Regions from separate parts of the Levilactobacillus suantsaii genome, predicted to be linked through region 3. Evidence: riboswitches for the same ligand, from Rfam matches in the RefSeq annotation. Region 3 holds a riboswitch; each other region holds the start of a gene.
What was found. Region 3 has a riboswitch for thiamine pyrophosphate ahead of thiM (hydroxyethylthiazole kinase). Riboswitches for the same ligand answer to the same signal wherever they lie in the genome.
Positions count from the first base shown of each region.

Region 1: linked by a shared signal. The riboswitch ahead of H3M12_RS03195 (cytosine permease) and the one ahead of thiM (hydroxyethylthiazole kinase) in region 3 are both predicted to bind thiamine pyrophosphate.
Region 2: linked by a shared signal. The riboswitch ahead of H3M12_RS00210 (ECF transporter S component) and the one ahead of thiM (hydroxyethylthiazole kinase) in region 3 are both predicted to bind thiamine pyrophosphate.

Region 1 is NZ_CP059603.1:675,818-680,099, reverse strand. It holds gene H3M12_RS03205 (YhgE/Pip domain-containing protein) at 1-60, shown strand, start outside; gene H3M12_RS03200 (2,3-butanediol dehydrogenase) at 274-1,344, shown strand; TPP riboswitch at 1,421-1,521, shown strand; gene H3M12_RS03195 (cytosine permease) at 1,587-2,465, shown strand; gene H3M12_RS12835 (hypothetical protein) at 2,492-2,644, shown strand; partial or broken gene H3M12_RS03190 (YaaA family protein) at 2,702-3,079, shown strand; gene H3M12_RS03185 (RNA-guided endonuclease InsQ/TnpB family protein) at 3,259-4,282, opposite strand, start outside.
Region 2 is NZ_CP059603.1:41,574-45,855, reverse strand. It holds gene H3M12_RS00220 (energy-coupling factor transporter transmembrane component T family protein) at 1-560, opposite strand, end outside; gene H3M12_RS00215 (ABC transporter ATP-binding protein) at 557-1,966, opposite strand; gene H3M12_RS00210 (ECF transporter S component) at 1,985-2,551, opposite strand; TPP riboswitch at 2,634-2,726, opposite strand; gene H3M12_RS00205 (D-alanyl-D-alanine carboxypeptidase family protein) at 3,141-4,282, shown strand, end outside.
Region 3 is NZ_CP059603.1:280,707-284,988, reverse strand. It holds gene rlmD (23S rRNA (uracil(1939)-C(5))-methyltransferase RlmD) at 1-663, opposite strand, end outside; gene H3M12_RS01365 (oxidoreductase) at 846-1,682, shown strand; TPP riboswitch at 1,729-1,833, shown strand; gene thiM (hydroxyethylthiazole kinase) at 1,944-2,732, shown strand; gene thiD (bifunctional hydroxymethylpyrimidine kinase/phosphomethylpyrimidine kinase) at 2,756-3,571, shown strand; gene thiE (thiamine phosphate synthase) at 3,571-4,227, shown strand.

The DNA.
Region 1 (4,282 bases), 400 kb from region 3:
GCAGCTGTGAGTGCCACCCGAAGTCGCTTAGCGGCCCACCTGATTCGGCAAAAAGAGTAATTGTGCTCATTGAATGATCAACTTGTGGCAATGATTGGGTCCTCTCTTGGAGATGGCTCAATTTTTGTGATGAGTGAGGTGGTATGCAGACGCGTTATGGCGGGAATCGATTGGGTTTGAGTTCGGAGTGCGGGTTGTGAGAATGTTTGACATCATCAAAGAAAGCACTTTTACTTTAAGTAAGTGCTAATAAAAAATAAGGAGGACACCAACATGAAAGCAGTTAGAATTTATGGCGCCAAGGACGCCCGGTTAGAAGACGTGACGATTGCGGACCCGAAGGACGATGAGGTTCAACTCAAGGTCAAATACTGTGGGATTTGTGGCAGTGACTTACACGAGTATACGGAAGGGCTGACGTTACCCACGGTCAAGCACCCCATCAGTGGCCAGTCGCTCCCCATCATCATGGGCCACGAGTTCGCCGGTGAAGTCGTCAAGGTCGGCCAAAATGTGACTGACTTGCAGGTTGGTGACAGCGTCGCCGTTGAACCGTTGATTGCGTGTGGTCACTGTGACAATTGCCGGGCCGGGCGATACAACCTTTGCGAAAATGCCATTGGGGACGATGGCAGCAGTAACTTCCTTGGCTTTTCGGCCGACGGGGGGTACGCCGAGTACGCCAACGTCCGCGACTTCTTCGCCCACAAGATGCCAGCTGGCATGAGTTATGAACTGGGTGCCGTGACCGAACCAACGACGGTGGCCTACGAAGCCATCAAGAAGAGTCAACTGCGGGTCGGGCAAACGGTCGCCGTCATGGGGGCCGGTCCTATCGGCTTGTTAACGGCAACGTTGGCAAGACTTGCTGGGGCAACTAAGGTCTATATTACGGATGTCTCCCCGGAACGGCTACAAAAAGCCCGGGACTTAGGCCTGACAGACGTCTTGGATTCTAGCCACGGGGACGTGGTTGAGCAAATCAAGCAGGGTACTCCCGGTGGCGTAGATTTGGTTTACGATGCGGCTGGTATCCAAACGACCTTTGACACCGCCATCCGAGTGGCCAAGAAGGGTGGTAGGGTCATGTTGATTGCCCTCTTCAGTCAAAAGATCTCGGTCGACGTGACGAACCGTTTAATCATGCAAGGCCTGGATATCTTAACGACGTTAGGCTACAACAACGATTATCCTGCGGTCATGCGGTTAATTAACGAGCACGCCGAAACCTTCAAAAAGATCATCACGAAGAAGATTCCGTTGTCCCGGGCCATTGAAGATGGTGTGAAGACCTTGGCGACCGATAAATCACAAGTCAAAATTTTGATTTCGCCGACCATGTAGGCAACTGGCGGTCACCCACAGGAGGAAACTTGCTGGCCCACTAATTTAGCGGTATGCTGAACTTAAATTTAAATCGAAAAAACACTAGGGGTGCCAATGCTGGCTGAGATGGACGTGGTCCGATCCCTTTGAACCTGTTGAGTTAAGACTCGCGAAGGAAAGTGTCGGTCATTAAAAAGCGTCCCTTCGTTAAGTTCCGGCTTAACGGGGGACGTTTTTTCGGGTCAAGGGAGTTTTGGACGATGACGATTCGGTTAAGAAATCAGTTTTTACTGTGGTTAGGAGCGGCCATCTCGATTGCGGAAATCGTGACAGGCACGTTGATAGCGCCGCTGGGATGGTCGCAAGGTCTAGCCGCAATTATCCTGGGACATTTGATTGGCGGGGGCCTGTTTCTTTTGCCGGCCGCCTATTTATCGGCGCGCCAACACCAAACCGCGATTGGGGTGACCGGCCAGGTCTTTGGGCCCTGGGGCGTGCGGTTGTTTTCGCTACTCAACGCCTTGCAACTGGTGGGCTGGACGGCGGTGATGATCGTTAACGCGCAACTGGCCATGGACGGGATTGCTCAACACTTGTTGCACTTTCGTTCGCCGGTAGTCATGGCCAGTATCGTGGCGGTTCTGATTGGCATCTGGTTGTTGCTGGACCATCAATGGCTGTTTCGTATCAATAACGTGGTGGTTATCTTGCTGGCCGTGGGAATGCTACTGATGATGGGCGGCATCGTCTGGCAGGGCCACGTGCACGCGTTGACGGAGGGCAACTTAAGCTTTGGTGGCGCCGTGGAACTCAACGTGACTATGGCTTTGTCGTGGTTGCCTTTGATTGGCGACTATACGCGCCAGAGTGACCAGCCATTACGGGCCAGTTTGGCCAGTGTCGGCGGGTACTTCTGTGGGAGCCTTGCGATGTTTATCATCGGACTATTGACGGTCACGTTGACCGGCCAAGCGGATTTCACGCAGGTGCTGGCCCAGTCAAACTGGGGCTTAGTGGCGCTCGTCATCATTGTTTTTTCAACGGTCACGACCACGTTCATGGACGCGTATTCGGCGGCCACCAATCTGAATAACCTGTTGGCGTTTGGCCACGTGAACCTCTGGGGCATCGGCGGTTAGCCTTAGGCTGGAACTTTGCCTGGTGGGTGGTCGGTACGCTGGCGTACTCGTGGCTCCAGCGTCTCGATTTTATCGGCGGGACTACGCTACTATTGCTGATTATTCTGGGCATCGGGGTGTTGGTGACCGGGCACTTCACCAAGCTGCACCCGCTGATGACACCGGCTACTAAGGACTGAATTGTACCGATGTGACGAGGTAAACTGTGGTAATCTAGGGGCAAAGGAGACCGTTATATGAAAATCATCATTGCCCCCGCCAAGAAGATGCAGGTGGCCCCGGACGACTTTGCCGTTCAGGGGCAACCACAATACTTGGCCCAAACCAACCAAATTTTACGGCGTTTGCGCGAGTTGACCTACGCGGAAGCGCACCAAATGTGGCGGTGTAGCGACAAGTTGGCCCGGACCAATTACGACTGGTTACAGCGTTTAGAATTGACCCAGAACCAGAACCAGACCCCCGCCGTGATGGCCTATAGCAGTCTGCAATACCAAGCGATGGCGCCGGATCTATTCACGGTGCCGGCATTGGCCTATGTACAAGTCCATCTGCGGCTCTTGTCAGCTTTTTATGGTGTGTTGCGTCCCTTCGATGGCATCGTGCCGTACCGGTCGACGGCCAACGATTTGGTCTTTATTGAACGGACTTAAGTCAAAGTGAACTACTCGTCACTAAAGTAACGAGCTTCTGGGAACGTTAAGTAGTGTTTAGGATTTTACGGTGGTATCCCAAGTACCTAACTCACAGAACTTAACTATTTTACCAAGGCTAGTTCCTAACCTAACGGCTTTTATCCGGCATTTTTCAGCCCTTTGTTTAAGATGTTAACTGCCGCGTTAACATCTCGATCATGCTGGGTTCCACAGCGCGGACAAGTCCATTCGCGAATCTCTAGTGGTTTACGGCCACTTTGAAAGCCACAGTGGGAACACTGCTGACTCGTATAATTAGGCTTGACCGTGATTAACTGTTTTCCATATCGTTGACACTTATATTCAAGCGTGTATCTGAATTGGGACCAACTAGCGTTGGCAATTGACTTAGCTAGGTGGTGATTGTGCATTAGATTTTTGGTTTTCAAATCTTCAATCACAATTACATCGTATTTTTTAACCAAGTCAGTGGTTATCTTGTGTAAATAATCTTTGCGTTTATTGGCCAGTTTCTGTTGGTAGCGTGCCTTGGTTTTCCTAGCACGTTGCCAGTTTTGGTAGTCATTAATCACCATATCGGTTAGATGGGCTTTATTGTGGTTCCACTGGCGAACGTTAATCGTCGCCTTATATTTGCGCCGGTTGTATTTACGTTGCCAAGCTGTGGCCTGATAAGTCTCCCACAGGGCTTGGAACTTGTCATATTTATCACCGTCAGAGGTGATTGCCAAGTCAGCCACCCCCATATCAATTCCCACAACTAAATTAGTCTTAGTGAATGGTTCGGGATCCGGACACTCAATCTGTAAGCTAAGGTAATATTTACCGGTTGGATCCAAACTGATGGTGTAGCGTTTGAATTTTCCAACGGCCAGTGCACCTGTCTTGCTCGTTTTGATGCTCCCAAGTTTGGGTAATTTAACTCGCCGTTTGGCAATCACCACCTTAGCACTAGCTGAAAACCGCCCCGTGTAGGATTTTTTAGTGGAACGGCGCGACTTGAAACGAGGCTGACCGCCTTGATGTTTAAATAGCCTGGAGAAAGACTGGGCTAAGTTGTGGTTAACTATCTGTAAGCTAGTCGCGTCACTGGCTTTTAGAAACGGGTATTCTTTTTTGAGTTGTTTAAGTAAATTGTTCATGCCGTACTCATTAACAAAT
Region 2 (4,282 bases), 240 kb from region 3:
TAGGTCCGTGGGGCCCACTCGACGAATCCATGGGACATCATGGCACTGGCTAGTTGGTCCGACCAGTTCATGGCGGTCAAGATGACTTTGAAGTATAACTGTGGTGACCAGAAGTGCAGGACTTGGCCGCGCATCATGGCGGCCGCGTGCACCGTAGCGACTTCGGCTTTGATTTTAGGGAATAGGTTGAACGCTGCAAGGAACCCGTAGGCAAATTTAGCGGGCAACTTGGCGTTTTGTTCCAGCGATCGGGTCAGTTCGAGGGGCACCGTGGTCTGGGTAAAGGTGGCGCCTAGGTAGACGTATACGAACATCCGGGTGAACAGTACGATTAAGAAGTGTGGGGTGGCGTTTCCCCGTAACATCAGTGACCAAATCAATGCGCTGGCGAAGAAGAGCGGGACCACGGTCAGCCATACCAGGGTCCGGATGTGGATGCGGTTCAGTCCTAAAATCACTAGGCTGATCACGATGAGGGCGACGTTGACGGTCCAGACCTGCGTGAATGAGATCTCCAATGCAATCAGTACCACTAAGGCCAATTTTAAACTGGGATTCATGCCGTCACCCCCTGATAGGTCAATTGTTGATGGGCCAGGTCTAAGTGGTAATCAACGTACGGACTAAGACCGCCCAATTGATGACTGATGATGATTAGTGTGAGGTCGAGGTCCCGTTGCGTTGTGGTCAATAACGTTAGAGCTGCCTGAATCGAGTTGAGATCGAGGCCCTTGAAGGGTTCGTCCAGTAAGAGGACCTCGGGGGCCATCATCAGCATGCACAGGAGCTGCAACTTTTTTTGCTGGCCGCTACTCAACGAATAAATGATTTGCTCATCGCGCCCACTCAAGTCGAGTTGGGCGAGGGCGGCTTGAATCCGGTCCGGCGTGAAGTAGGTCGCGTTACCGTAACGTTGCGATAAGGCCAGTTCTTCGGCGACCGTGACGTTTAAAAACTGGGCCGTCGCAGATTGGAACATCAGACTGACGTGCCGGGCGTAGGTCCGCCGTCGAATTCGCTGGATATCGCGCCCCTGGTAGGTGATGGTGCCTTGATAGCGGCCCAAACGAACCAGCGAGCGGAAAAACGTCGACTTGCCACTGCCGTTAGGCCCGGTGATCAGTGTGGTCTTGTGAGTCAATAATGGTAAGTCCTCCGGTAAAATCAACGTGCGGTCGTTTTGGCTGAGACCAAACCCTTTGGCTTCAAAACAACTCTTATCTTGGGCCGTGGGCAATTGGACGTGCGTGAGTTGTAATCTTTCTGGTGTGAAGGCGGCTAAGCGCGCCTGGGTAGCCGCGACTGACAAGGTGGTGACTTGACCGGCGTGTAACACAGTCAGGTGGTCGATCCACTGGGCGTAGCCACTCAAATCATGATCGGCCAAAATAATGGTCTTGCCCTGGTCGCGACATAACTTGACCAGCCGGTCCAATAACGTTTGGCGGGTCGCTGGGTCAATACTAGCGAAGGGCTCGTCGAGTAAGATGACGTCGCTGTCCATCGCGACGATGATGGCTAAGGCGACCTTTTGCTGTTCCCCACCGGAGAGTTGCATCAAATTCCGGTCACGCAAGTCGGTGATGCCCACGAAAGCCAGGGCTGCATCGATTTTACCTGGCATAGCGGCCGGGGAGACTTGCTGGTTTTCTAAGGCAAAGCGTAACTCGTTTGTAACGGTGTCCATGGTGAACTGCGTGCTGGGCTCTTGAAAGAGCAACGCCACGGTCTGCGAGCGCTGCTGCGGTGATTGCGCCGCGAGCGGTTGGCCGTTGAAAGTCAACGTGGCGCCCGTGGGTAGCGGCGTCAAGCCCGCGATGAGTCGCAGTAAGGTCGTCTTGCCGCTACCCGAAGGCCCGGTCAAAAGGGAAAAACGGCCGCCTAAAAAGGTGGCCGTTAAGTCCTTCAACACAGGATCTTGGTGGTCGGGTGCGTAAGTGAGATGTTCAATGTTAACGGTAGCCAAACAAAATCCCTCCAGTGTTTAAGCGCGAATGCGTGGAGATAAAACGTGGGCGCGACCTAAGAGGTTGGTGATCAACTTCGTTAAGACGCCGCCAAAGATGAAGACGGACACGAACCGGGTCAGCAACAAGAGCATCATGAAGCCGAATTGATACTTGTTGTATCCACTCCGGAAGAAGTCCCAGCCGAAGGTCACTAACGTGGTGGTCAACGCGCTGAGAACCAGGGTCATCCAGTTATAGCGTTTGTAACCGGTGAACGCAAACCCTAATTCGGCACCGACCCCTTGGACGATACCGGAGATCAAGGTACTGGCACCCCACATACCGCCAAGAAACATTTCAACGATGGACCCCAGTAATTCACCTAACGTGGCGGCACCGGCAATGCGGATGATGAAGCCTGCCAGGGGACCAGCCATGCACCACAGCCCCAAAAGCATATCGTTAGCCATGGGCTGCAGACCGAAGGGGGCTAAAGCGGCGGCTAGAACCGTGTAGACAGGACCGGTGACCCAGAAAATGACCCCCATAAAGATAGCGAGAATGGTGACAAGAATGATATCGCGAACGTGCCATTGTTTCATGTAAAACTCCTCCTCATTTTACCCTTAGGGTCCCCAAAAAATGGGAAGAGCCCCCACTAAATTGATAGTGGGGGCCAAGTTTGCTTGAGTCATTCACCGTCCCTTCGCTGGAATTGTCCAGAGCAGGTTCAATGGGTTTGTTCTCAGCCGAATATGGGCACCCCGCGGATTCAAATTACTATCTAGCGTAACGAGTTTTGAAGAAAAATGCAACCGCTAACGAAAACAATCGTACCTAAGGTTTGACCTATTCAGACGTGCAACCGTGTGGCTGAAAAACAGTGAGGCCCCACAAATGGTCTAGAACAAGTATGGCCTAGACCAGTTTGACGTTAAGGTACTGAATTAGCTTGGGGTTAGATGATTATGGGTAGCACCAATTGAAAACAAGCGACTACTGGCTGGGAATGCTGGTCTCTCGCACTTAGTCATTTGGTCAATTCTAGGATTTATAACCGTAAAGGAGGAGATTGCAACCAAGTTACGGGGCCAACAAGTAGGTTACAGTTTTATCAGAGACAGATTATGACGTGATAAACGTGTTAACTTTGAGTTGGAGTTTGACAGAATTTGGGAAGGAATTCAGCACATGACAATTAGTAAACTAAAATTAAGTACGCTGGCCATTATGGCGACTGTGAGTCTGGGGCTTGGGGTAACGACGACCCAGCCCGCCCACGCGGCGACGTATCGGACGGTCTCGTCGAAATCGCTGACCAAGACGGCTTATCACAAAAAGAGTACCAAGGGGGCCATTTATAATTATGGCCATTCCAAGAAAGTTGCGAACTTGAAGACCTATCCGAATACGACTTGGTACGCAACCAAGCAAGAAACTTGGAAACATAGTAATTCTAAGGGAATCTACTTAAAGGTCAGCAATAAATCCGGTTCCGTTAAGGGCTGGATTTGGCATGGCTATCTAAAGAAGGGGAAAGCACCGTTTGGCTTGAAGTACGCCAGGGGCGCCGTGGCCATGGATACCAGCACCGGGAAGGTCGTTTGGTCCAAGGCGGCCAACACGGCCCGGCCGATTGCCTCCGTCTCCAAGTTAATGACCTTGTATCTGACCCTTAAGAAAGTCCACACTAAGTCGGCGAAGTGGACCGACGTGGTCAAGACCAACAGTAAAGGTCTGATTGCGATGGGCAACGATGCGGCGTGTGGCGGCTTCCGGTTCAAGTCTGGGCACAAGTACACGGTCAAGGAACTCTATTACGCCGCCTACCTGGATTCATCGAACAACGCGGCCATCGCTTTAGGGAAGTGGGTCTCCGGAAGTAACGGCAAGTTCATCAAGAAGATGAACGCTCAGGCCAAGTCCTGGAACTTGAAACACGCGAGCTTCGTCTCCGCGTCTGGCTTGGAAAATAGTGACTTGAAAGTCTTTGGCTATAACTATGGGTCGGCCAACGCCAACAAGGTTTCCCCCAAGGATGTCGCGTTGATTGCGCGGCACCTGATCAAGGATTACCCGCGGGTCGTCAAGGACGGTAAAATCGGCTCGAAGAAGGTCGACGGTCAGTCGTTGTATAACTACAACAACCTCTTGCCCGGCCGGACTTACTACCAGAAGTCGTTGAACGTCGACGGTTTGAAGACTGGGTACACGCCGCTGGCTGGTTACTGCTTCGTTGGTACTGGTCAGAAGAAAGGCAAGCACCGGGTCATCACCGTGGTCCTGCACGACATCAACGAATTTACCGAGACTCGCTCGTTGATGAACCACGC
Region 3 (4,282 bases):
CCCGGAGTTGTGGTCCTCGTCGTAGATTGGGACTTCGAGGTCCTGGAGCATCTGGACCACGGCGCGCATCACGGTCATGGTGACGGGCATCTGGACCGAACAGGTCGGCAGGTCCACTAAGTCGTGACTACGTTCGGCGTAGAGACCGGCCTGGACCGTGCCGTCAGCCGTTTGCCGGACTTGGAATTGAGCCTTGTTGCGGTACTCGTAGGGGTGATCCATCCCGAGTGTCGGCCGGACGTCGTAGTCCTTGAAGCCGCGGGGCTGGTAGCGTTCTAGCGACTGGATGACGATGTCGCGTTTGAATTGGAGTTGTTGCGGGTAAGCTAAGTGTTCCAGCTCGAAGCCCCCGACCGTGTCGGCGTAGCTATCGCGCGGGGTGACCCGGTGCGGACTGGCCTTACGGATGCGGTGGACCTTGGCGCGCAGGTAGCGGTGGGCCACGCTGGTGACCTCGACCACGGCCTCTTCACCAGTCAAGGCGCCGGGCACGAAGACCGCCATGCGCTTGTAGTAGCCGATGCCTTCGCCGTTGATGCCCATGCGCTTGATGGTCAACGGAAAGCGTTGGCCTTCTGTGACCTCGACCTGGGGCGTGTTGCGGTGGTCGGCCCGGTGCCGGTCGTTGCGCCGGCGATTTTGGTGCGGTTGATAATTTTTCATGTTTTCTCCTATATAGTTGTGTCTAAGAACCATTCAATCTGGACCATTATACCAAAGTTTGCCCCGCGGTGGGGTTTCCCGCTTGGTCCCGCGCAAAAAGTTCGCCCAAATGCGGCCGCTTTCATGGCGAAGCGCCGCGCTTTTCGGTACAATTGAAGTATCTCAAAAAGGGGGCTTGGCTTATGCATCATCGAAAAGTAGCGCTGGTCACCGGGGCGTCCTCGGGGATTGGCAACGCCATCGCGCGGGGCTTACACCGCAACGGGGTCACCGTTTACGCTGGCGCGCGGCGGGTAGACCGGATGAACGACCTTGACGACTTGGGCATCACCACGTTGTCACTCGACGTCACCGATACCGACAGCGTGGACCAGACGGTCAACCGCATCGTCGGGGAGACCGGGCGCATCGATATCCTGGTCAATAACGCCGGGTTTGGCTTACTGGGCGCGTTAGAAGACGTCCCACTAGAACAAGCTAAAGGGCAGTTTGACGTCAATTTATTCGGGGCGGCGCGGCTGATTCGCTCGGTCCTGCCGATGATGCGTCAACAGCACAGCGGCCGGATCATCAACATCACGTCCGTGGACGGCAAGGTCGCCCAACCCCTGGCCAGTTGGTACGTGGCCTCGAAGTTTGCCTTGGAGGGTCTCTCGGACACCTTACGTTTCGAACTGAGCCCCCACGGCATCCAGGTGGTGGTCGTCGAACCTGGCAGTATCCAGTCCGCTTGGGCCGACATCGCCGCGGGTCACTTGCACGAGCTGTCGGGCACTGGGCCTTACGCCCAATCGGCCAGCACCGGGGAAGCCATCTTGAGAGCCGCTAAACGCTTCGCCAGTGAACCCCAGGTGATTGCTCGGCTAGTCGACCGCGCGGCGTTGGCCCGGCGGCCGAAGACCCGTTATCACGCCGGGGCCGGCAGTCAGATCTTATGGGCGCGGCGCCTGTTGTCCGAAAAAGCCATGGATCAGATCTGGCGCTGGACTGGTGCAGCCGCTAAACGGATCATGCAATAATCTAAGAACCGTTGACGTCTCACGTCAACCTGTTATGCTTAAAGATAACTAACACTAGGAGTGCCCCTTGGGGCTGAGATGCGGGAATGCCCGCGATTCCTTTGAACCTGTCGAGACCATGCTTGCGGAGGGAACGTGTTTGATGGCGAAGCCACCCGTTCACTTGCTGTGAAGGGGGGGCTTTTGCGTTTGATTGGGACTGACGCGAAGCGTGGTCATGGCGGGGCACGTTAGCACTACTATTTTGGGGGTCCTTTACTCATGAAACTGAGCTTATTAAACGATTTACGGCAACAAAATCCCATCGTGTTCAACATCTCGAACTTCGTGACGGTCCAAGACGTCGCCAACGGCATCAACGCTATCGGTGCGTCACCGATCATGTCCGAAGAGGTGGCCGAGGCTGACGAGATGGTCCAACTGGCTCAAGCGGTCTGCTTGAACCTGGGGGCCTTCACCGAACCACAGATCAAGCACATCAAGGTCACCGGCCAACTGGCCAATAAGTACCACAAACCATTGGTCATCGACCCGGTCGCGGTGGGGGCCGTGGCTTATCGGGCCAAGGTGGCCGAAGACCTATTGACGGCCTTTCAACCAGACGTCATCCGGGGCAATGCCGGTGAGATTGCGGCCTTAGCCGGGGTCGACTGGCAGGCCAAGGGCATCGACGCCGGTAGCGGCAGTGGCAATCTGGTCAGCATCGCGCAGTCCTGTGCCATCAAGCGGCGCTGTACCGTCATCTTGTCCGGGCCGACCGACGTCATCACTGACGGCAAGCGGACCGTGCAGGTCTTGAACGGCACGCCGTTGTTCCAGACCCACGTGGGCTCCGGCGACATGCTGTCGAGTATCGTGGCGGCCTTTTGCGCCGTGGACCCCGACTACTTCGAAGCGGCCCAGACGGCGTGCCTGGTCTTTGCGGGCATCGGTCAACGCGTGGCCCAAAGTGACCCGCAGATGGGGTCCGGGACCTTTATTATTAAATTAATGGACGCCTTACAACAAACCACCGTCGCCCAGTTGGAAGAACTGGCGGCGTACGACTAAGGCGGAAAGAAGGACGAGTAATCATGGCAAACGAATTTCCCCAGACCTTGACGATCGCGGGGACCGATAGTGGTGGCGGGGCCGGCGTGATGGCCGACCTCAAGACCATGCAGGAACGGCAGGTGTTCGGCACGGCGGTGGTCGTGGCCGTCACCGCGCAAAACACGCTGGGCGTGCAAGACTTCATGGCACTGCCGCAGAAATTGATCGACGAACAGTTCGCCTCGTTAGCCGCGGACCTTAAAATCAGCGCCTGCAAGACGGGGATGCTGGCCGATGCGGCCCACGTGCACGGCGTGGTCGAGAACCTCAAGCGCTACGACTTTGGACCGCTCACGGTCGACCCGGTGATGATTGCCAAGGGCGGCGCGGCACTTTTGGCCGACGACGCGGTAGCCACGGTGCGTGACGATCTGGTGCCGTTAGCCGATGTCTTGACGCCCAACCTGCCAGAAGCCAAACGCTTGACGGGCTTGCCACTTGATGATAAAGAAGAGATGGAGGCCGCCGCGGTGGAGCTGCAGAACCTGGGCGCGAAGAACGTGGTCATCAAAGGGGGCCACGAAGCCACGCCCGACCAGGCCAGCGACTTCGTGTTGCTCGCCGACGGCCGGTCGTTTTGGCTGAGTGCGCCGCGAGTCGATACCGTGCGCACCCATGGTACCGGCGACACCTTGTCGTCGTGTATCACGGCCGAACTGGCCAAGGGTGCCGATTTCGAATCGGCCATCCGGTTGGCCAAGGACTACGTGACCGCCGCCATTGCCCACCCGATTGCGGTCGGGCACGGTCACGGACCGTTGAACCATTGGGCTTATAATCAAGGAGGGACGATCTAATGTCAGTAACGTTTGAGCCCGGCTTGCTCCGGGCGTACTTTGTAGCCGGCAGTCAAGACATACCGGGCCGCGACTTGCGGCAGGTGCTCGCAACCATGCTGGATGCCGGGATCACGGCTTTTCAGTTCCGCGATAAGGACGGCAGTACCTTGTCCACGGTGGAACGCTGTACCTTAGGTGGCGATTTGCGCGACCAGTGCCGGGAGGCCAACGTGCCGTTCATCGTCGACGATGACGTGGATTTAGCCTTGGCGTTGAACGCCGACGGGATTCACGTGGGCCAAAGCGACCAGCGGATTCAAGAAGTCTTGGAAGCCGTCAAGGACCGGCAGATTTTCGTGGGCCTGTCCTGCTCGACGGCCGAAGAGGTCGAGGCGGCTAACCAGATCGACGGGATCGCTTATCTGGGCAGCGGGCCTATCAACCCGACCGTTTCCAAGGCCGATGCCGACCCGGTCATCGGTACTTCGGGCCTGGCCCACCTGGTCGAACTCTCGCGGGTGCCCGTTGTCGCCATCGGCGGCGTCACCGTGGCATCACTGCCGGCGATTGCGGCAACTGGCGCGGCCGGTGCGGCGGTCATCACCATGCTGACCCGTCACGACCACCCGCAAGCAGCCGTCGACGCTATGCGCACGGCGTTTGCCGGCAATTAAATTAATTGCCTTTTGCCCTGAAATCGGTTATCGTTTGAACTAATACTGACCAAGA